4 regions of the Peribacillus sp. V2I11 genome follow, and region 2 is predicted to be linked to each of the others. Evidence: riboswitches for the same ligand, from Rfam matches in the RefSeq annotation. Region 2 holds a riboswitch; each other region holds the start of a gene.
The links. A riboswitch is a leader RNA that binds a small molecule or an ion and turns the genes downstream of it on or off. The one in region 2 is predicted to bind S-adenosylmethionine.
Positions count from the first base shown of each region.

Region 1: linked by a shared signal. The riboswitch ahead of mmuP (S-methylmethionine permease) and the one ahead of QFZ73_RS22890 (bifunctional homocysteine S-methyltransferase/methylenetetrahydrofolate reductase) in region 2 are both predicted to bind S-adenosylmethionine.
Region 3: linked by a shared signal. The riboswitch ahead of QFZ73_RS05490 (methionine ABC transporter ATP-binding protein) and the one ahead of QFZ73_RS22890 (bifunctional homocysteine S-methyltransferase/methylenetetrahydrofolate reductase) in region 2 are both predicted to bind S-adenosylmethionine.
Region 4: linked by a shared signal. The riboswitch ahead of QFZ73_RS13335 (methionine ABC transporter ATP-binding protein) and the one ahead of QFZ73_RS22890 (bifunctional homocysteine S-methyltransferase/methylenetetrahydrofolate reductase) in region 2 are both predicted to bind S-adenosylmethionine.

Region 1 covers NZ_JAUSYW010000001.1:4,779,787-4,785,636, reverse strand. The annotation lists gene QFZ73_RS23450 (asparaginase) at 1-338, opposite strand, end outside; gene QFZ73_RS23445 (helix-turn-helix domain-containing protein) at 567-950, shown strand; gene QFZ73_RS23440 (hypothetical protein) at 1,517-1,684, opposite strand; gene mmuM (homocysteine S-methyltransferase) at 2,041-3,003, opposite strand; gene mmuP (S-methylmethionine permease) at 2,993-4,387, opposite strand; SAM riboswitch class I at 4,470-4,572, opposite strand; gene QFZ73_RS23425 (flavin reductase family protein) at 4,801-5,409, opposite strand; gene QFZ73_RS23420 (alpha/beta hydrolase) at 5,430-5,850, opposite strand, start outside.
Region 2 covers NZ_JAUSYW010000001.1:4,671,484-4,677,333, reverse strand. The annotation lists gene metH (methionine synthase) at 1-1,489, opposite strand, end outside; gene QFZ73_RS22890 (bifunctional homocysteine S-methyltransferase/methylenetetrahydrofolate reductase) at 1,486-3,330, opposite strand; SAM riboswitch class I at 3,437-3,535, opposite strand; gene QFZ73_RS22885 (MOSC domain-containing protein) at 3,646-4,296, opposite strand; gene ku (non-homologous end joining protein Ku) at 4,814-5,656, opposite strand; gene ligD (DNA ligase D) at 5,808-5,850, shown strand, end outside.
Region 3 covers NZ_JAUSYW010000001.1:1,125,984-1,131,833, reverse strand. The annotation lists gene QFZ73_RS05510 (NAD-dependent epimerase/dehydratase family protein) at 1-456, shown strand, start outside; gene QFZ73_RS05505 (iron-containing alcohol dehydrogenase family protein) at 601-1,707, opposite strand; gene QFZ73_RS05500 (MetQ/NlpA family ABC transporter substrate-binding protein) at 1,770-2,591, opposite strand; gene QFZ73_RS05495 (methionine ABC transporter permease) at 2,647-3,315, opposite strand; gene QFZ73_RS05490 (methionine ABC transporter ATP-binding protein) at 3,302-4,318, opposite strand; SAM riboswitch class I at 4,388-4,492, opposite strand; gene QFZ73_RS05485 (MBL fold metallo-hydrolase) at 4,787-5,611, shown strand; gene QFZ73_RS05480 (hypothetical protein) at 5,715-5,850, opposite strand, start outside.
Region 4 covers NZ_JAUSYW010000001.1:2,771,265-2,777,114, reverse strand. The annotation lists gene sufD (Fe-S cluster assembly protein SufD) at 1-140, opposite strand, end outside; gene sufC (Fe-S cluster assembly ATPase SufC) at 156-941, opposite strand; gene QFZ73_RS29150 (YuzK family famiily protein) at 1,394-1,534, opposite strand; gene QFZ73_RS13345 (MetQ/NlpA family ABC transporter substrate-binding protein) at 1,699-2,535, opposite strand; gene QFZ73_RS13340 (methionine ABC transporter permease) at 2,551-3,219, opposite strand; gene QFZ73_RS13335 (methionine ABC transporter ATP-binding protein) at 3,212-4,246, opposite strand; SAM riboswitch class I at 4,395-4,508, opposite strand; gene QFZ73_RS13330 (O-acetylhomoserine aminocarboxypropyltransferase/cysteine synthase family protein) at 4,626-5,850, opposite strand, start outside.

The DNA.
Region 1 (5,850 bases), 110 kb from region 2:
ATTTGAGAACCTGTAATGACAATTGGTTTCCCTAAATCTTGTAACATATATGAGAGCGCAGCTGAAGTGTAAGCCATTGTATCTGTTCCATGGGTAATCACAAAGCCATCATAATCATGATAGTGCTCATGGATGGATTGTGCCATTTCTGTCCAATCTTCCGGCTGCATATTTGTACTATCAATATTCATCAAAGGCTTACTATCAATCTTACATAGTAAGTCCAATCCCGGTAGGTGACCTAAAATTTCGTCAGCTTTCATCTCTGGAACAAGTCCATTTTCTCCTTCTAACGATGCAATTGTACCACCTGTTGTAAACAACATCAACTTCTTCATTTTTGACTTCAAGTTCTCCAATATACTACCCCCTATAAAGCCTCCTGTTTCACAATTATTCTTATCATCCCAGAAAAGGATATTTAGTTGAAAATGTACATGTTACGCGTACACCACATGTTATTATAGTCATGTTTCAGAGTGAAATCAAGCTAAAGTTATTCATTACGCGTACACTTATTTCAATATGATGTTATAATGGATTTATATATAAGGAGAGTAATAATAATGATAATAAATAGATTAACTACATTAAGGAAAGCCAAAAGGTGGTCTTTGCAATATACCGCTGACAGACTCGGAATCGCCAAGAGTACCTATGCAGGTTACGAGTCGGGCCATCGCCGCCCTTCATTAGAGACGATTAAATTATTAGCAGGCATATATGATACATCCACCGATTACATTCTAGGTCGAGTGGATTATCCAGCTTTTCTGCCTAAAGATATTTCCGCGGAGTCACCTCAAGTCATGGAATTAACGGATTTACCAAATATGGAGCTAGCTGTCGATGGAATCTCTCTTTCTGAAGAAGAAACGATTCAATTCATCGCTTTTATTAGAGCTAAACGAGAAGTGGAAATAAATCGCGATAAACAAAACGAAACATAGCAGGTTTACCTGGCATGATTTATATCTAAAAAGCTAACCTGCCTGAGAATTTTCAGTGTTTTTAAACAGTTAGGATAAGTCGGCCTGGTTTTAATTAATCGTTAAGTTCGCCCTTTTGACGCTACCCTTAATTATTTCTGGATGACAAGAGAATATGTAGATCATACTTACTAACTGGTCTTAGTAGCTTTGGGAATTCTAATATTCCCCCAAGACTAGAAATTTCAGTTTTATTAATTAATTAGAAGAAAGTCGGCTTATTAAATGTCATCCATCATCATCATTCTGTTTTCCACTATTGCTTACTTCTATTTCCATCAAGGGAAGATTGATTTAAGTTTAATCTCCGATTTCCCCTCTTTATTTATTTGCAACGAAAGAAAAAACCATAGCAAAACTCATGGTTTTCCCCCGTATATAAAGCCAAAAATAAGAAGCAACATGAAGAGGAAGTTACGTCTTTAATTCATGTGCTTCTATTATTGGAATGCGCAATTTAATAATCCTTAAAGTAATGGAAAATTGCTCAATATAATGTCTCAACAGATATACTGCACCTCAATATATTAAGGCATCTCATCTTCTTTTTCCCGATTTTTGAAAGCTTCATGTGTGACAATATCCTCAATCTGTTCATACTGGCGGCTGTGTTCCTTCTCTTCGCTAATTCTATTATTGGGTAAATTTCCTGGATGTCCTTTTTCTTTGTGATTAAAATTTTTACCACGACTCATAACTCATTCTCTCCTTTCTATTCATTGTTTGTATAGTTTTCCCAAGCACGAAAAAAATATGATTTAATTTCTCTTTTTACTACTTTTTGCAGCAGGATTCTTTTTCAGACGAACTGCTTTGTGACAAAAAATAAAAGGTATGAGTCAACCTAAAACGATCCTTCACTTCCGTTCTCGAGCGACTTATTTCTGAAAGGCCAAGAATTAATAAGCAATTTGGCCTTTTCAAATAACTCGAATCTGAATAAAGAGCTCAAAAAGAACAGGAACCGCCTGTTTATGACGCTTCCTGTTCTTTTTATTTAAGGGTTTCCCCACTACTTATAACTTATAACAGAGTGATAACAGAAAAAGGGCTAGGAGGATACTACCACGGAAGGTCGCCACTTTCTTGAAATGTCTGCAATATGATGAGGTGCCGTTCTGCAACATCCTCCAATTAAACGTGCCCCTGCATGGTGCCATTCTTCAGATTTCAGGTCGAGCCTGTTACATGATTCTTGACCATGCCATGTTTTAGTTTCTGGATTATATGATTCACCAGAATTCGGATAAACAATAATTGGTTTATGCGTGTTTGCACGCAACACCTGTATGGCTTCCGTGATACTTGATACAGGCGCACAGTTGATGCCAATTGCTGCAATTTGCTCACTGTCCCCAAACAATCTCGTACATTCCTCCAGCAAGGTACCGTCACTTATCGCTTTTTCATTTTTCAACGAAAAGGATAGCCAAGCATAGACTTCTGGATAATCTTTCAATATTGAATGTAATACTTTTGCTTCCTGCAGGGAAGGAATCGTTTCAAATGCTAAAATATCAGCTCCTGCATCAATCAAAGCTGATATTCGTGAGCGATGAAATGCCGCTAAAGTTTCTTCTGAAACACCATAGTTCCCTACATACTCTGAACCATCTGCAAGATAAGCCCCATAAGGTCCGACTGATGCAGCAACCAATGGTTTAGGTCTAATCGTTTGATATTCTTCCTTCCAAAATTCATCTCTTGCTTTTCTTGCAAGTAAAACCGTTTTCCGGATTAGCTCCAAAGCCTCTTTTTCTTGTATTCCTCGTAGGGCGAAACCTTCAACTGTTGCTTGGTAGCTTGCCGTTATAGCACAGTCAGCACCCGCACGAAAGTAGTCAGAGTGAACCTGATAAATCACTTCTGGATTTTCAAGCAATACATGAGCAGACCACAGGGGATCGTCCAAATCACACCCATGCCTTTCAAGCTCTGTAGCTAAAGCTCCATCCAAAATCATGACTGAATGATCTCGTAAAATTGCGTCAATTGGGTTGATTTTATTCTTCATGTTTTACTCCTCTTTTCTTTATAGTTTGTGTCAGATAATAACTTCCATAGCAAAACAAAATAAAAGGTATGCCACAATATAGTGCAATTCGTTGTGTAGGATCGAATGCAATTCCTATGCAAGAGGCAAGACATAGCATAAAAGAAACGATAGGTACGAGTGGATATAAAGGTGTATGATAAGCCAAATCATTTACTGAATTTCCATCTTTTATAAATCGTCTGCGAAATAGAAACTGTGACGCGCTAATACTCATCCAAACTACAACCACGGCTAGTCCGGAAATGGATACAAGCACTATGTATACTGTATCCGGTGCAATAATACTCGAGAAAAGGGCTAAACCACCGCCCAACATACTGAAAATGACTGCATTTACCGGAACACCCCGTTTTGTCAATTTTGCAAATATTGGTGATATAGTTTTCTTATCTGCAAGTGACCAAAGCATCCTGGATGAGGCATATAGTCCTGAGTTTGCAGCAGACAAAATGGCAGTTAATATAACAAAGTTCATAATATCCGCTGCATATGGCATTCCGATCCGTTCCAGAACTGTAACAAAGGGGCTCTCTAAAACGCTTGCATCCGAAATAGGCAATAATGCGGATAAAACAACGATGGTTCCTACAAAAAAGATAATCAATCTCCATAATGTCATACGGATTGCCTTTGGTATCGTTTTTTCTGGATTCACAGTTTCTCCAGCTGCAATTCCGATTAATTCAGTTCCGGAAAATGCAAAATTCACCGCGAGCATCGTCATTAGAATGGCAAAAGCACCATTCGGAAATAAACCTGCACTTGTGAAATTGGAAAATAACGGAGCTGATTGTGAATTAATTATTGGAATAAAACCTACCATTGCCGCAGCTCCCAGAATAATAAATATCACAATAGCAAATACCTTTATGGACGCAAACCAGAATTCGGATTCAGCGAAAAACTTAACGGTCCACACATTTAATGCCAAGACCAAAATGGCAAATAGAGCACTCCATATCCAGACACTTATTGATGGAAACCATCTCTGCATCAACAATCCTGCAGCCGTGAATTCCGAACCTAGTGCAACAGTCCAAGTTAGCCAGTACAACCAGGCTACTGTATACCCTGTCCCTGGTCCGATATATTTGGCTGCGTAGCTATGAAACGCACCTGTCTCGGGCATATGTACTGCCAGTTCACCTAGACATAACATGACTAGATAAACCACTAATGCTCCAATCAGATACGAAAGGATGGTGCCAAACGGGCCAGCCTGGTGAATCGTATAACCCGAACTTAAGAATAAACCAGTTCCAATCACCCCGCCAAGCGATAGCATTATTATATGCCTTGCTTGCATTTGCCTTTGAAAATCATGCTTCCTTTTGTTCTCCATTTTACTCTCCTTAATCTTGCATCCAGAAAAAACGAAAACGCACTCTAAAAAAGAGTGCGTTACTGACAAATAAACACGTACGGTCTTATCTATCAAGGTTTCACCCCCTGGAATTAGCACAGTGTCTTTATAGACCTGTTGCTGAGGTTTCATAGGGCCAGTCCCTCCACCTCTCTGGATAAGAAATTATTTTTTTATAACTTTATCAATCTATGAAAAATTTGTCAAGTTTTGTTTCGTTTGTAAAGACTTTCTTTTATATTCCAACAATCATGACCTCCGGCATTGAAATGATTGCTAGTCTTTGGAACTGTCGCTCACCGTATTAAAATTGCAGATAAAGTTAACCGGGATAAATTTGGTTTAAAAAATTGACGACATCTTAAAAGATGACGCCATTTTTTTCTTTTCCCTTAAGGACGTTCTATTTCAAATAATTCCCCAAGTTTTGTATAAGTATGACCCGCTAATCTTGCTACAGGTTTTAGCCCATTCTGGTCAATTCGGCCATTATGGTAAATATCTTGCTCTATATGATAGCAGACTATTTTCCCTATCAATAAATCACAACCAGGTTTATCCAGGGAACCTGCCAATGGTAACGTATGCTCCAATGTACATTCAAAGCGTACCTTCGCTTCTTGCAATCCAGGTACGGATACCTTATCACTAACAGCCGTCGTGAAATTAGTAAGACCCAATTCGCTTTCGTCAGAGGGGAGTTCCTTGGCCGTTCGATTTGCATCAGCAACATTATTTTCATCAGTGATATGAACAACGAATTCACCTGTTTGAATTGCATTTCGGGCTGTGTCCTTTGAAACTCCTTCTTTCCGTTGAACAGAAATGGAAATCATCGGAGGATTGGAACTGACTATGTTGAAAAAGCTGAACGGCGCTATATTGATTGTACCGGTTTCGGATTGTGTCGTAACCAGGGCTATAGGTCTCGGTATAATGCTTCCAGTCAAAAACTTATAATTTTCCCGTTCAGTCAGACTTTCAGGATTAACTGAAATCATCTTCATTCCCTCTTTCATTCTTATATAAAGTTCTTATGAAACCATGAACCTGCTGCCTCGACTTCTGAACGTGTTAACTGATGACCGTAATTTTCCCAGTGAATATCCACCCTAGCACCAGCTTGCAGTAAAATTTGATTAAGTTCATCAGTTTCTTGTGCCGGGCAAATCGGATCGTTTTTACCTGCAGCAATAAATACTGGTATATCCGAAAGGGGGGGTAAAGCAATCCCACGTCTTGGCACCATTGGATGATGAAGAATCGCTCCCTGTAGTGCCCCTTCGAAATGGAACATCAAACTTGCCGCTATATTTGCACCATTAGAATAACCTAATGCTACCACTTTGTCACGATCGAAATCATATTGGCCGGACGCAAATTCCAAGAAGTCATAAAGCTCCTTCGTACGGAAGATCAAATCTTCTTCATCAAAAACCCCT
Region 2 (5,850 bases):
TGATGTCATTTTTGTTTAGACCGTACTTATTAACGAGCAAATCCACAGACCTTGTAGCCACTTCCAATTTCCGTTCAGCATCGACGGCCATCCCAATTTCATCAATGGTTCCTACGACAACGGCAGCACCATATTGATGGACGAAGGGTACTATTTTTTCAAATCGCTCCTCACCATCTTCAAGGTTTATGGAATTAATGATCGATTTTCCTTGTGAATGTTTTAATGCTTGTTCAAGTACGGCTTCATCCGTAGTGTCGATGACCAATGGGACTTTCACTTTTTTGACGACCTCTTCTACGAATTCCTTCATATCGCCAAGCTCATCCCCATCAGGATCAGCAAGACAGATATCAATGACATGGGCGCCTTTTTTTACCTGGGAACGTGCAATTTCGGCAGCTGGCTCGTAATGCTTTCCACGAATCAGCTCCTTGAATTTTCGGGAACCGATAACATTCGTTCTTTCACCTACGAATAAAGGACGCATTGAATCATCATAAATGAGCGGCTCTATGCCTGATACGGCATGACCATGGGCTGTTTCCGTAATTGCACGGGGCTTCATGCCTTCGAGGACCCTGGAAAGTTCTTTAATATGCTCTGGTGTCGTACCACAACATCCGCCAATGATATTGACCCATCCCTTTTCGGCAAATTGCTTCATTTTCTCTGCCAGGGAAGTAGGTGACTCATGATAGTGGCCTTCTTCATCAGGGAGCCCGGCATTTGGATAACAACTGATGGCGCTATTTGATATATCTGCAAGTGTCCTGATATGGTCTATCATGAATTCCGGCCCTGTTGCACAATTAAGGCCGACAGCAACGGGCTTCATATGTTCAACCGATAAATAAAAAGCTTCTATGGACTGGCCAGCAAGTGTCGTGCCCATCGGTTCGATTGTTCCTGATATGATGACTGGCACATCTTTTCCTATTTTAGCGAATGCTGCTTTGATTCCGGAAAAGGCAGCCTTGACATTAAGCATATCCTGACAGGTTTCCACCAATAGCAAGTCCACCCCGCCATCCAAGAGACCCCGTGCCTGTTCTTCGTAAGAATCGGTTAAAATATCAAAAGTCGTTCCCCCTGTTACGGAAAGCGTTTTTGTAGTGGGACCCATCGAGCCAGCTACATACCTTGGCCATTCATCATTGGAATACTTTTCACATGCTTTAACGGCAAGCTCAGCTGAAATTTTATTAAGCTTGTAGGCGATCGTGCTTATTTGGTATTCCTCAAGAACGATGCTCGTCGCTCCGAAGGTATTTGTTTCAATGATATCTGCACCCGCCGCTAAATATTTTTCATGGATGGATTGGATGATTTCCGGTTGCGTCAGTGATAAATATTCATTGCAGCCCTCGAATTGTTCCCCGCCAAAATCCTCTGCCGTCAAATTCTCCGCTTGAAGCATGGTTCCCATCGCCCCATCAAGAAGGAGAATCTTAGAATTTAACTGATCTTGAATCGCTTTTTTATTCATGTACTTTCCACCTCTGATGTCTGTTTACTATCGACTTTTCTAATATATTTCGTAAGTTCAGCCGTCATTTCATAGCGAAGGAACGGAGTGATTAAATATATGCCCTTGAATTTTTCCCTTGCCGCGTCCACTAGCTCTCGCGCGATATTGACCCCTTCAATCCTTGACTTTACAGGGTCATCCCCCGCTAAAGCCATGGCCCTTCTAACATTATCAGGCAATTTGATGCCTGGGATCTCATTATGGATGAATTCGGCGTTCCGTGTGCTTGTCAAGGGCATGATACCGATGAAAATCGGGGTATCTAAATGTTTTGTAGCCTCATATACTTCCTCGATCTGCTCCACCGAATAAATTGGCTGTGTCAAAAAGGATTGAGCACCGCAGGCAATCTTCTTTTCCATCCTCAGTACGGCTTTATCCAGATATTTCACATTGGGATTAAAAGCTGCCGCAATTTTAAAATTTGCCCGTTGACCCAAACTTTGACCGGAATAGGAAAGACCTTCATTAAATTGTTTGACCATACTTATTAGATCAAACGAAGATAAATCATAAACAGAAGTGGCACCCGGGAAATCCCCTATTTTTGAAGGATCTCCAGTGATGATCAATAATTCGTTCAGCCCCACTGTCTGCAGACCCATTAAATGTGACTGCAGGCCAATCAAATTTCGATCACGGCATGTTATATGCACCATCGGCTTTATATTCAATTGGTTCTTCAGTAAATTAGCCAGTGCATCATTCGATATCCTTGGTGAGGCAAGTGAATTATCCGCTAATGTAATGGAATCGACCCCTGCTTTTTTCAAAACCTCAGCACCAATCATAAAGCTCTCTATTCCCAACTTTTTCGGTGGATCAAGTTCAACAAGAATCGTCCTTTCTGTTTTGGCCTTTTCGTACAGGGGAAGTTCCAATTCTCTATCGCTCACTTCAATTTTTTCTATTTCGCGGAATTTCGTAACTTTATCTTTCACGGGAGCCAAACTTCTAATCGCATTCTTTACAGCTTGAATATGCAGGGGAGTCGTTCCACAGCACCCTCCTATGATTGCAGCACCTTGCTCACGAAGTTCTAGGGCACTTGAACCGAAATATTCCGGTACAGCTTTATAGACGAGCCTTCCATCCACATAATCCGGGAGGCTGGCATTAGGGTATATGGCAATCGATGCTTGCTTTGGCAAACTCACTTCTTCCAAGGCCCGAATCATATGATGTGGACCGAGACGGCAATTCACACCGACAACATCGGCACCCAATTGCTCGAGTTTTTGAAAGGCTTCATTTAAATGGATTCCATTTTGAAGATTACCCAGTTCATGCATCGAAACATTTGCGATGATCGGCAGTCCAGTTTCATTTTTGACGATTTGCAGGACGGTTTCCAGTTCTTCCAAATCATAAAATGTTTCCAAGAGAATCCCATCAGGGTTTTCCATCAACAGACTGTATAGCTGTTCACGAAAACCCCGTTTTATCTCTTCCATGCTTAAATCCGATTTCCTGATACTCCGCTGTGACCCTATGGTACCAAAGACGTATGCCTTACCTTTTGCCGCTTTTTTAGCAAGAATGACTCCCTGGCGATTGATTTTGCTTACTTCATCCTCAAGTCCATACCGTTTCAATTTGTTGAAATTGGCACCGTATGTATTCGATTGAAGGATATCTGCACCAGCTTCCAAATAATCACGGTGGATGGACTCTATTTGATCTGGGTTCGTACAGTTTAATTCCTCATAACATTGATCGATGCCATTTGAGTACAATAAGGTCCCCATTGCCCCTTCCCCAACCAGCATTCTTTCTTTCACTTCTTTACGAAAATTCATCATTACACCCTCTCTCAAAAACAATCATGTTTTTGTCGTATTCTAAGAGTATGAGAGAAAAGGAAAAAAAAAACCTTCTCAAAGAAGAAGGTTTTTTGAAACATTCTCCTCATCTATCAAGCTCTGCTTGCTGGATTTAGCACCTTTGCCTAAGCTGGTTGCTGAGGTTTCTTCGGGCCAGTCCCTCCACCTCTCTCGATAAGATCATTTATATAATTTTCATAAGATTTCAAAATTTGATTATATTTAATTTACATTAATAATCTGTCAATTTCAATACCTGATCAACATTTTTTTCACTTTTGCAAAAATCATTCAATCTTTTACAGCTTGAACCCTCTTCAAGATCCTTTGTTTCCAGTCTTCCGCTAACGAGTCTAGTGTAAGTAAAGCGTTTGCGCCTTCAAGCCCATCTCGTTTATGAAGGATTACCTCTGCTGCATAATGAACTGAAATTTTTTCTTGCAAACGATCTATTAGCACGATCTCGTTTTGTTTATTTATCGTTCCTTCTTGAAGTACTCTTGCAAAATAACCAGTGAAACTCTTTTTCAGCACGAGTTCCAAAAACTTAGGTTCTTGATTGAAGTGGGAAATGGTCGAACAAGGAATCCTCCCCTGGTTAATTTGAACAATCACATCGCCTATTTGATAAATATCGCCGATATAAGTTGTTTCTTCCCTCATCCCCGCTATGGTTAAATTTTCACCGAATGCAGGGAGATCCAGCTTTTTAGAGAATTTTTCATTCCATAATGAATAATGCTCAAAGGGGTAAAAACACAAAGCCCGATCAGGACCTCCATGGAACTTTACATTACCTACCCCATCACCAATTATGCCTGATTTAGTCACTGTCACATTATCCTGTGCTTGTTTATCCATGGCTGAAAAGATATCGATATTCGAAAAAATTTCATGTTTCGGCTTCCCGGCATGAAGTGATTTGATTTTTCCATTTTCCATTTTGCATCTTCCATTCATATTTAATTTATATCAACTCATATTGTATAAATTATACTAAAAATCCATTTTATTCTGTAGTTTTTATAAGAATATAGCAAATCTGAATATGCAAAAGCCACATGCGCGGTTAAGTGGGCAAAATATCATTGATTTCCAGAAAAATTCATAGGTTAGTTTCAGTAATTTTGTTGCTATTTCAGAATTAAATATGGTAGAATATGAACACAATATATAGTCGAAAACTACAACCGTTCGCCTATATGTTGATTTTCACGATTGAATTCCTCATTGTCGCTCTTTAGGGAGCGAATTTTTTTGCCTTCATTTCAATCCATCATTTTCTTTTAATTCCATTCAGTCCCTTGCATCGTGATCCACCTACCTATTTGTACTTTTCCTTCCCTATGTAATTCTCTCCCTGTTAAGTCACTTTCATTACCTTATCAGAAGGCAAAACCCCTTGCTAAAACAAGCAGAAAGCCGAGCGACATCATGCGTCTTCCGCTCAGCTTCCTGTTTAAGCTTGTTTCTTTTTTTTCGGTGCCGCTTTCTTTCGGGTCGTCTTTTTCTTTTCCGGTTCATCATGTTTCGTACGGTCAATGGATGCCTGTAATGCCTCCATTAAATCGGTTACATTGTTGGAAACTGGTTCTTTTGTTTTGGCTGCAATCGCCGTCTGTCCCGTTTTCTTTGATTCAATCAATTCAAGTAACGCGGTTCGATAGTCATCGGTGTATTTTGACGGATCGAAAGTAGTCGTTAATTGATCTATCAATAATACGGCGGTATCGATTTCTTTTTTTACAATGGTATCATTGGCAGGGATATTCGGAACATCCGCTGTGGAGCGGACTTCATCCGGATAATGGATCGTTTCCATCACCAAGGTATTATCAACGACTCGTATTACCGCCATTTGTTCTTTAGAGCGAATGATGATTTTCGCTAACCCTACTTTATTCGACTCCTTGAGGGCCTGCCTCAAAAGGGAATAAGCTTTTATCCCTCCGTCATTAGGGGACATGTAATAACTCCGGTTAAAATAAATGGGATCTATTTCTTCAATTTTAACGAAATCCACGATTTCCACGGCTTTTTCTTCGTTTTGTTTTTTCAGTTGTTCTAGTTCATTGTCTTCCAATACAACAAACTTTCCCTTTGTATACTCAAAAGCGCGGACTATATCATCCTTCCCCACTTCTTTCTGGCATACCGGACAAACCTTTTCGTATTTAATCGGTGAATGGCATTCCTTATGCAACGTCCTCAAAGAAATATCCTTATCCTCCGTTGCAGCATGAAGTTTGATCGGAATGTTCACCAAACCGAATGATATGCTCCCCTTCCACATCGTATGCATATTCGTCACCTCATAACTTATTTTTAAAGAGAAGAACAATTTTATTATTCCACTTTGTTCAAAAAAAACCGAAAAAACAATTGCCAACTCTAACACTTCGTTTTTTTGGCAAAATAATGTTAATCAATTATTTGCGGAGGTAAATACAAAAATGAAACCGATGCTGCCAACCTATTACCCCGAAGCCCCCAACT
Region 3 (5,850 bases), 3.5 Mb from region 2:
ATCCAAGTTATCGATGCAAGGGACTTGGCTCAATGGGTCATACAAATGATAGAAAAAAATATGACAGGTACATATAATGCCGTCGGACCAGATTACACACTGACTATGGGGCAATTACTTGAAGGCTGCAAAAAGGTAACAAGAAGTAATGCTGATTTTACATGGGTATCTGAAAAGTTTTTAATTGACAATAAAGTGGAGCCGTGGGGAGAGATGCCTTTATGGATACCAGAAGAGTTCCCTTTACCGGGAGCTAAGAAACCTTTGAATGGGTTTTTGGCTGTCGATAACAATAAAGCCATCAATAATGGACTAACATTCCGTCCCCTTTCAGAAACTCTCCAAGATATATGGAATTGGGAAAAGGGCCGTCCGGAATCTGCCGATAGAAAAGCAGGTATCCACAGACAACTTGAAAGTGATCTTCTTGGATTATGGAAACAAACAGTAGGTTGAAACCTTCTTTTATTATTCTGAAGTATTGACGCACTTTATGTTTGCTTGGTGAAAAGGATGATTTAAACAAACATGGTTATAATACAATCCCTTTACTTCCCGAAGGGGAGTAAAACAAGGATGGATAAAAACTCCATCGCTTTTTTAGTTCATGGATGTGCTTGCGTGGTTTGTGAGGATTTCAAGGTTTTCCATGGCGGCTGCCACTTTTTCCTTGTTGATATCAGGGAAAAGAAGATGGATGTCTTCACCTTCTTTGACAGAGTGGGCTGCAATCTGTTGAAGTTCCGCCTTATGTTCAACCGTCAGGCCAATATCAAGCATTGTCATCGGCAGTTTAAGCACCAGGTAGATTGGCAGCAATTGTTTGATTTCCGAGAATTTCCCTTCTAACACAAGCTGGACTAAAATGCCATATGCCACTTTTTCCCCGTGAAGTAAATGATGAGCTTGCGTGATGGTAGTCAGGCCATTGTGAATGGAGTGGGCACCGGCAACGCGCAAGTACTGGTCGCCAAAGCCGCCAACTAGACCACTGGTGATGATGTTCGTTTCAATTACACGCTGCAGCGCGTCTGTCCATTTACCCTTTTCCAAATCAGCTAAGGCTTCCTCGCCATATGTCAATAAAACTTCCTGGCATTGCCTTGCGGCTATATGGGCCAATTCAATACAAACGGACTTGGTGGCAAGCTTTTCGGCCAGTGCATTGCCCTCATACCATTTCGCCAATGTATCGCCGATTCCAGCCCGTAAATAGTTAATAGGCGAATTCAGAAGAATTCCTGGTTCGATAAATAACATCCAAGCGCTTTTTTCATGAATATCATAGCGGACATATGAACCATTATCATCATAAATGACACTCAACGGTGTCCAGGCAGCGCAGGTGGAAGCTAAGGTAGGAATGAGGATGATTTCCTTTTGAAGCGAGTTTCCGGCAGATTTGGCGAGGTCGAGCAGCTTACCGCCGCCAATGCCGATTAATGCATCCACACCTTGTTCAAGAGCAGACTTATTGACACGCTCAATTTCTGCGTCACTGCATTCCCCGCCGTATGTGAAAAAGATCGTCTCAATATTTTCTAAGGAAGGAAAAAAGGGTTCAGCAACTTCCCATGATTTTCTTCCATGAATAACGAGCACTTTACGAATGTTCCATTTACTCAGTTTTGCTTCCAGGTTTTCAAGGACATTAGCTTTACAGGCGTAATAAGCGGGGCCGCTGCGGACCTCCAGTAAGGTATTCATATTCTTTCTCCTTAATGAAAGGCCTGTTCCCAGTGAAGGGGAAGCAGGCCTTGATTATTTGATCAATTCATCCAGTCAGGTTTTCCGAATCCGGCAAATTTGTCATCGATCACTTTTTCAAACTGGTCGGATTCCACTACTGATTTAATATCCTTGGCAAATTGAGCGTCTATATCTTTTGTATTCACTGCAACAACGTTTCGATACATATCCGGCATTTTTTCTAAAACAAGGGCATCCTTTAGGTCCATTTTCGCTGCAAGAGCGAAGTTGCCAGGGACCGCTGATAGGTCAACACTGTCTGTTGCCCGTGGCAATTGAGCGGATTCCAATGGTTTGAGCTGGATGTTTTTTGGATTTTTCGTTACATCCTTTTCAGATATTTTTAAAGGATCGACATCCGGATCGACTTCAATCAACCCTTCATCCACCAGCACTTTAAGTGCACGTGCGAGGTTAACCGGATCATTGGGCACTGCAAGGGATGTACCATCTTTAATTTCTTTCAATGATTTATACTTGTTCGAATATATGCCCATTGGTGCTGTTGGAACAATGATAAGGTCGGAAAGCTTTAAATCATTTTCTTTAGCGAAGTTGTCCATGTACACTTTATGCTGGAATAGGTTGGCGTCGATTGAATGGTTGCCAAGCGACTTATTCGGCTGGATATAGTCGGTGAATTCGACGATTTCTATTTTGTAACCGAGATCTTCAAGACCTGGTTTGATGGCCTCTTTAACCATATCGGCGTAGGGACCGGTAGTCGCCCCGATCTTCAATTCTTTTTTGTCTTCAGTTTTTGGGGATGCATCATCGCTTCCGCAAGCTGCTAAGCCAAGGGCAAGTGCACAGACTGATAATAACGAAGCTATTTTCTTCATTTGAAATTCCTCCTGAGTAATGAAATGTATTGAATCATTGAAATAATGACTGATCCTATCGTTTGTTAACAATGTATGAGGCTTTGTCACCAACCATTTGAATGATTTGCACAAGGCAGATCAGCACGACGATCGTCGTGATCATGACTGTGTTGTCATAACGGTAATATCCGTACCGGATGGCAAGGTCGCCAATTCCGCCTCCGCCGATTGTCCCTGCCATTGCAGAGTAACCGATTAGCGAAATGGTCGTTAATGTCAATCCTTGAATGATTCCCGGTTTTGCCTCTGGAAGAAGTACATCCTTAATGATCATCCATGGAGTGGCACCTACGGCAATTGCAGCTTCAATCACTCCTCTGTCTATTTCACGTAATGCCGATTCAACGATTCTTGCAAAAAAAGGTATTGCCGATACGGACAGGGAAACAGAAGCCGCTCTTGGCCCTATCGTCGATCCCGTAAGAAGGTCCGTTAAAGGAAGGAGGGCGACCAAGAGAATGATGAACGGGATTGAACGTACAATATTGACTGCGAAACCGAGAGATCGATTCACGATGCTATTTTCAAAAAATAAATTCCTGGTTGTCGTAAACAGCAATACTCCAAGCGGTAAACCGATCAGCAGAGCTACTGCAAGGGAAACGCCGACCATATAAATCGTTTCAAGAAAGGCTTTATTAAGATCAGGTAAAATATTGACGATGGGATCAAGCAGTGACATGTTTTAACACCTCCACAGAACTGGAACGACTTTTTATATATTCCAATGTCGAATGAATTTGGGTGGCATCGCCAATTAACTCGATGATCAAAATGCCTAAAGGGACATCCTGGATATACTCAATTTTACCGTGTAAAATATTACCCTTTACTGAATGGGATTGGAGAGTATCCGAAAGAATCGACTCACCGGCGGTTTGCCCTTCGAATTGAATTTTAATAATCGTACCTTTACTTTCTTCAAGCAAGTGCGAAGGGAGTTCGAAATCCAGTACACTGCTAATGAATTGCTTCGTTAACTCCTGCTTAGGCTGTGAAAATATTTCATAAACGGGGCCTTCCTCAATTACCCGGCCATCCTGCATGACGGCGACTCGGTGGCATAGTTCTTTGACCACTTCCATTTCATGTGTAATCAACACGATGGTGATACCAAGCTCACTGCTTATCTTTTTCAATAACTGTAAAATCGCTTTTGTAGTTGTTGGATCAAGGGCTGAAGTCGCTTCATCACATAATAGTACAGTGGGTTCATTTGCTAAGGCGCGAGCTATGCCGACCCGCTGCTTCTGTCCACCGCTAAGCTGTGCCGGATAGACATCTTTCTTATCGCTAAGCCCTACGATTTCCAACAATTCCAATACACGTAACCTGATGGCGTCCTTCGATCGATGCGCTGCCTTTAAGGCGAAAGCGACATTTTCATAAACGGTTTTTGAACTGACCAGGGAAAAGTGCTGGAATATCATTCCGATTTTTTGGCGTTGTTTACGAAGCTCTTTACTTGATATAGAGTTTAAATCAATGCCGTCGATGATGATATTTCCACCTGTCGGACGTTCAAGCAAATTCAAGCAGCGGAGTAATGAGCTTTTTCCAGCCCCACTGTAGCCGACAATTCCATACACTTCGCCTGTTTTAATGGTCAAAGAAACGTTATCCACTCCGATAACTCGGTTTTTCTTCGAGACGTATTCCTTTCGGACTGAACGGATTTCAATCATGCGCTTTCCCCCTTAAACATTAAAAAAGCTGCCTCTATCATTCAGAAAGAGGCAGCGAAATTATATCGCGTCTTATCTTTCAGAATGCAATCATTCTGCAGGAAGTGGCACCGTTCCCTAAGGGCGGTTGCCGGACATCACAGGGCCTGATCCCTCCGTCACTCTTGATAAGTAAATTATTATTTTAGAATATTTCAAGTTTTATAATATAATCTATATTATTTGTAAAATTCGACAATGTCAATCGTTTCTGTGATTTTGGAATGATTTTTTATCGTTAAATTTGGTATGGTCCGTTAAAAAAATTCATGGAAAAAGGGCTATTATGCAATAATCCAGCAATTCCATCAAGGTTAATTATTCCAATATTTTCTTGTCAAAAAGGTAAAGTGGTACTACATTTATTATAGTGAAGTTAAAAAAAGGAAGATTAAACTATTTTGGTACAATGATGGGGGAGGCAATTGAATGATAGAGATTAAGACGATAAATGATGTGGTTTGTGTTCACGGGACTCCTGGCGGGAACAAGTCGGGGATGAGTGTTTATGTCTTTTTAACGGATGGCCTATTGATAGATACTGGAGCAGAGATTTTATTGGAAGAGCTTATTCCATTCTATGAGTCCGCAGACTTCGACTCAGTGGCACTGACTCACTATCATGAAGACCATACGGGGGGCGCTGCATGGATACAGGAACATAAAAAGGTCCCGCTTTTCATTCACTCGATGTCGGTTGAGGTTTGTGCAAAGGATGCTGTATATCCTGAATATCGCAAAATTTTCTGGGGAAAGAGAGACGCCTTTAAAGCTGAGCCGCTAGGGAAGGCCATTCATTCCCGTACCCAAACGTGGGAGCCGATTTTTACCCCTGGTCATGCGAAGGACCATATGGTGTATTTGAATCACAGTAATGGCATGCTCTTTTCAGGAGACCTTTTCGTAACGCCAAAAACAAAGCTTGTCTTACGGGAGGAGTCTGTCCCGGTCATCATCGGTTCCATAAAAAAATTACTTCAATATGACTTTGGGGAAGTGTTTTGCTGCCATGCTGGGCATGTGCCTGATGGGAAGGAAATGTTCCGGAAAAAACTCGATTATTTGGAAAACCTCCAAGGTGAAATTTTAAACTTACATTCTCAAGGGCTGACCGTTCATGAAATCCAGCAGGTCGTTTTACCGAACCGCTATCCCCTTATCGAGATATCTGGGCATGAATGGGATTCAGAACATATCATTACATCGATATTAAACGAAAATATTTTAAGTGCGAGGGAGAATGGAACTATTTGAATGTTATCCGTTTAACGGTCTGACTGCATACACATGGAGATGAACGGGATAGGTAAGTCCACATCAAATAAAGGAGAGCCCTCCATAAGAGAGCCCACATAATTTATTTATTGATATTGGGATCTGTTTCATCATAAAAGTCATGTGCTTCTTCGATGTTCTGAAGGTTAGCGACTTCATACACATTTCCGCCCGCCATTCCTTCATTGATGATACGGTCGATATCCAGGTAAACGGAA
Region 4 (5,850 bases), 1.9 Mb from region 2:
TCCGGTTTTGGCATCGGGAGCTTTTCTAATTCAGAAAACGCTTGAATCCGAAGCTCGGATAGCCAAGCTGGATCATTATTTTTAGTTGAATAGGAGCTTATATCCTCTTGTTCAAACGGTAATTTCGTTTCTGTAGTCATTGCAAATCCTCCTACTTACGCTTCTTCGCCAACAGTTTCGTCTTCAATGCCCAATTCTTGTTTAATCCAGTCATAACCTTCCGCTTCCAAGCGGGCAGCAAGTTCAGGACCGCCTGATTTTACGACACGTCCTTGCATCATAACATGTACGAAATCAGGAGTGATGTAATTTAATAGACGTTGGTAGTGAGTGATGATCAAGCATCCAAAGTCTTCTCCGCGCATTTCGTTGATTCCTTTTGAAACGACTTTAAGTGCATCGATATCTAGACCTGAATCAATCTCATCCAGGATTGCAATTTTAGGTTGGATCATCATTAATTGAAGAATCTCGTTGCGTTTTTTCTCTCCGCCTGAGAAACCTTCATTCAAATAGCGTTGCGCCATATCTTCATCCATTTCAAGGAATTCCATTTTTTGGTCCATTTGACGGATGAATTTCATCAATGAAATTTCATCGCCTTCTTCACGGCGTGCGTTAATGGAAGAACGTAAGAAGTCAGCATTTGTAACACCGCTGATTTCACTTGGATATTGCATAGCTAGGAATAGACCTACACGAGCGCGCTCGTCTACTTCCATTTCCAATACATCTTCACCATCGAATGTGATGCTTCCGCTAGTTACTTCATATTTAGGGTGACCCATGATCGCTGATGATAAAGTGGATTTACCAGTTCCATTTGGTCCCATGATCGCATGGATTTCTCCACCTTTGACTTCAAGGTTTACCCCTTTTAAAATCTCTTTACCTTCAATTGATACGTGAAGATCTTTAACCGTTAATGTAGAAGCTGACATAATAATACCTCCGTGAACTAATTCCAATTTTATTACCAGAAAGTAAAGATTACTTTCTTAACTATAATTTACGTAAAAGCATTCTCACTTTATTCTCATTCCAATTTTATAACAAATCCAATTTGGAATCAACTAAATAGATAGAGGTTTCCACTTCTTCCATGTTAAAAACCTGTCCTATTCTTACAATACTAACAGATATAGCCTGTTTACTGCATATACATACTTATTTTAGCTTTTGTTAAAATTATCTTATTATTCGGCAAATCTTCGTCCTTATTAATATATGTGCGATGAATTCAATTGCAAGGTATGAATGTTCCGCTTTAAAAAGAAAAAGATCGGACTGTCAGGCATTATGTAAGTTCATCCAATAAGGAAACCCCTTATTTTATGGACCATTTACCATTTTACCTCTACAGACCGATCTTTTAAAGAATTCTTTTATATGCTTAGCCGTGAATTTTGCGTTGTAGGTCCTGGACCATTTTGTTGCACTTTACATGTTCCCTATCCCGTTCTTTCTCAACCTCGATACGGAGGTCTAAGTTTCTACTGTACTCACTGTAGCCAATCCCATGTGAAGACTGCATCGCCTTTTCCATTTCGCTTGTTACATTTAAATCTAGAGTATTGATAGTGAACCATCCTTTCAAATTTGTGTATCATTTTATTACCTTCATCATCTCTATACCCTTCACTTTCATGATTAAACATGAAAAAACGACCTGAATTAAATCAGGTCGCCATTCTTGAATCATTTATCCGCCGGTACAACTGCACCATCGTATTCTTTAAGGATGAAATCTTGAATTTCTTTAGAATGCAATACTTCTACAAGCGCTTTTATTGCTTCTTTATTTTCGTCACCTTTGTTTACTGCAATGACATTCACATATGGTGATTCCGAATCTTCAATTGCAATCGAATCTTCAATCGGATTCAAACCTGCGTCAATTGCATAGTTGGAGTTGATCAAGACAGCATCGCCTTCGCCGCTCTCATAAATTTTAGGAAGCAGTGCCGCTTCATATTCAGCATCGAATTTAAGGTTTTTCTTATTTTCAACGATGTCTTTAGTTGTAGCCGTCGTTTTATCGATGCCTTCTTTCAAAGTGATCAGGCCATTCTTTTCTAAAAGGGATAAAGCGCGTCCATGATCAGCGACAGAGCTGCTCAAAATGATTGTTGCCCCATCAGGAAGTTTATCGATGCTTTTATATTTTTGTGAGTATAGTGCTATTGGCTCGATATGGATTCCGCCAGCATTGACGAAATCATATCCATTTTCTTTAATTTGCGCCTCTAAGTAAGGAATGTGCTGAAAATAGTTAGCATCCAATTCCTTATCATTCAACGCCTTATTCGGTAAAACATAGTCCTGGAATGTTTCGATTTCCAATTCGATTCCTTTTTCTTTAAGAAGCGGCTTAGCTTCCTCGAGGATTTCAGCATGCGGAACATTGGATGCCCCTACAACTAATTTCTTCGATTCTTTCTCCGTATCACTGCCGCTTTTATCCTTTTCACTTCCACAAGCAGCCAAAGCGATAGATAACACTAAAATTAATGCAAATCCTAAAAACTTTTTCATCCTAGTCATCTCCCTTTATCTTTTGTCCAATTTAGATGTAATCACATCTCCAATAATTTGAATTATAAAGACGATAATTAGAATAACGACAGTCGCTACAAGCGTAACGTCATTTTGACTTCTTTGATAGCCTTCCAAATAGGCTAGATTACCAAGCCCGCCAGCGCCGATGACCCCAGCCATTGCGGTATATCCAACCAATGCGATCGATGTTACCGTGATCCCGGAAATAAGGGCAGGCATCGACTCTGGAAGAAGGACCTTCCAAATGATCGTGCTCGTTTTTGCCCCCATCGATTTAGCGGCTTCAATTACACCTTTATCGATTTCACGAAGGCCGATTTCGACCATACGCGCATAAAATGGGGCCGCACCGATAATAAGTGCCGGCAGTGCAGCGTTCTCTCCAATCATGGAACCGACAAGCGCTTTAGTGAAAGGAATGAGCAGCACGATCAAAATAAGAAATGGAATGGAACGGAATATATTAACGACAGCACTCATGACCCCGTTGACTGCCCGGTTTCCCCACATATTCCCCTTCCCTGTCAGGAACAGGATCAATCCTAATATTATGCCTATAAAAAAGGTTGCCACTACAGAGACGCTTGTCATGTAAAGCGTTTCTTTCGTTGCTTCAATAATGTCTTCCCAATCAACATTCGGCAATAATTCTTCAAGCATGAGTAATCACCTCCACGCCTACCTGCTGTGCTTTAATGAATTCGATTGCGCGGAGCATTTCATCCTCTGTGCCATCAAGATGGATAAACAATGTTCCATATGAACCGCTTCTTGTTTGGGATATCTTACCTTGAACGATATTGACATCCAACTCGAAGTTACGTACAAGCTTGGTGATCAACGGGCTTTCTGCATGATCACCTACAAAGGTCAATTGAATCACTTTGCCTGCAGGATAGCGTTCGAGCAAATGGTCCATCGTTTCTTTCGTTTCTTCTGGTTCCGTTACTTGTTGCACGAAACGCTTCGTCATTTGTTCTTTAGGATTCTTGAAAACATCCAGGACAGGACCCTGTTCAACAACTTGCCCGCTTTCCATCACGGCGACGCGATGACAGATTTTACGTATTACATGCATTTCATGTGTTATCAAAACGATCGTCAATCCCAGGCGCTGATTGATGTCAACAAGCAATTCGAGTATTGAGTCGGTAGTCTGTGGATCCAATGCAGAAGTCGCTTCATCACAAAGCAGCACTTTAGGATCATTTGCCAGAGCCCTGGCTATCCCCACCCTTTGCTTTTGCCCTCCGCTTAATTGTGAAGGATAGGCCTTTTCCCTGCCTTCCAGTCCGACTAACTTGATCAATTCGTTCACACGCTTGGTTCGTTCAGTTTTAGAAATTCCTGAAATTTCCAAAGGGAAAGAAATATTCTCCTGAACGGTCCTTGACCATAATAGATTGAAATGTTGGAAAATCATGCTTATTTCTTGACGGGCCTTACGGAGCTGAGCCCCTTTAATTTTTGAAATTTCCTTTTCAGCCACCACAACGGATCCCTCTGTGGGTGTTTCCAATCCATTGAGCATTCTGATCAAAGTACTCTTCCCCGCCCCACTGTAACCGATGATACCGAAAATCTCGCCTTTATTTATTTCAACATTCACATTATTTACAGCCTTGATCGTCTCACTGTTTCCTTTTCCTGTACGGAACAGCTTACTGACTTTCGTCAATGTAATCATTAATCCTCACCTCTTTTTTTATCCAATAAAACCTATGAACTTAGTTGATTTCTCTACATTATTAGTCTGTTTCTCATATCATTTTTCCCCAAAAAAAAGAAAAAACCTTTCTGCATGAGCAGAAAGGCAGGTGAAGAAACAGGCCTTCCTCTCATCTTCCAAAGTGATTAAACTTTGTGTGAATTGGCACCTTTCCAAGGAATTTCTCCTTGTCGGTTGCCGGGTTTCATCGGGCACATCCCTCCACCTCTCTTGATAAGAGCTAATATATAGAATATTTGTACATCATTAAGTTCTTTAGTATGGTGAAATTTTATCATAGATAAAAAAGGAGCGCAATGTATATTATTTCTAGTACAAGAATGAACAGGAACTTTGCTTAAACCGTTTTGGAAGTCAAGGAGACGATATTCGTCGCTTTTTCAATTGCCTGTTCCAAATCTTCTATTAAATCCTCTACATTTTCAATCCCAATGGATAAACGGACTTGATCAGCACGCACACCCGCTTTCGCAAGACCCGCCTCATTCAATTGTTGATGGGTCGTACTGGCTGGGTGGATGATCAAGCTCTTCGCATCCCCAACATTCGCTACATGGGACCATAATTCCACCGAATTGATAAGTTTTGCCCCAGCTTCGCGATTACCTTGTATCCCAAATGTAACGACAGATCCAGCTCCCTTTGGCAAATATTTATCCGCAAGGGCTTTATCGGGATGATCCTCATCACCAGGATGTGAAACCCAAGTCACCGCAGGATGGTTTTTTAAATATTTAATGACAGACTTGGTGTTTGATAGATGCTCTTTCATCCTTACATGCAGCGTTTCAAGTCCAAGCGTAAACTGGAAAGCACTTTGGGCACTTAACGCAGGACCTAAATCACGGAGTAACTGGACTCGGGCTTTCGTTATGAATGCTGCAGGTCCAACTGCCTCGGCGTATACCAGACCGTCGTAACTTGGGTCGGGCTCCGTGAAGCCAGGGTAGTTTGGCGAGTTCCAATCGAACTTCCCTCCATCCACGATGACACCGCCTAGCGTCGTTCCATTTCCCAGAAGCCATTTTGTAGCGGAATGGATCACAATATCCGCTCCAAAGTCAATTGGTCTGCATAGATATGGTGTCGCGAAGGTATTATCAATGATTAAAGGTATGCCTGCATCATGGGCGATTTCCGCTACCGCTTCCATATCGAGCACCCTCAAACTTGGATTTCCGATCGTTTCAGCAAAAATGGCCTTAGTTCTTGGCGTAATCGCCCTTTTGAAATTTTCAGGGTCATCGGGAGAAACGAACTTCACTTTGATTCCATATTTAGGAAGAGTATTTTCAAAAAGGTTATACGTACCGCCATATAATGTAGAGGCTGAAACAATCTCATCCCCTGCAGCCGCAATATTCAGGATTGAAAGTGAGATGGCAGCCATTCCGCTTGATGTTGCCAATCCGCCGATACCGCCTTCCAATAAGGCCATTCTTTCCTCAAAAACGCTGACCGTTGGATTATGGAGTCGTGTATATATATAGCCATTCTCCTTTAGGCCAAATAAATTCGCTGCATGGTCGGTGTCTTTGAACAAGTATGCATTGCTTTGGTAG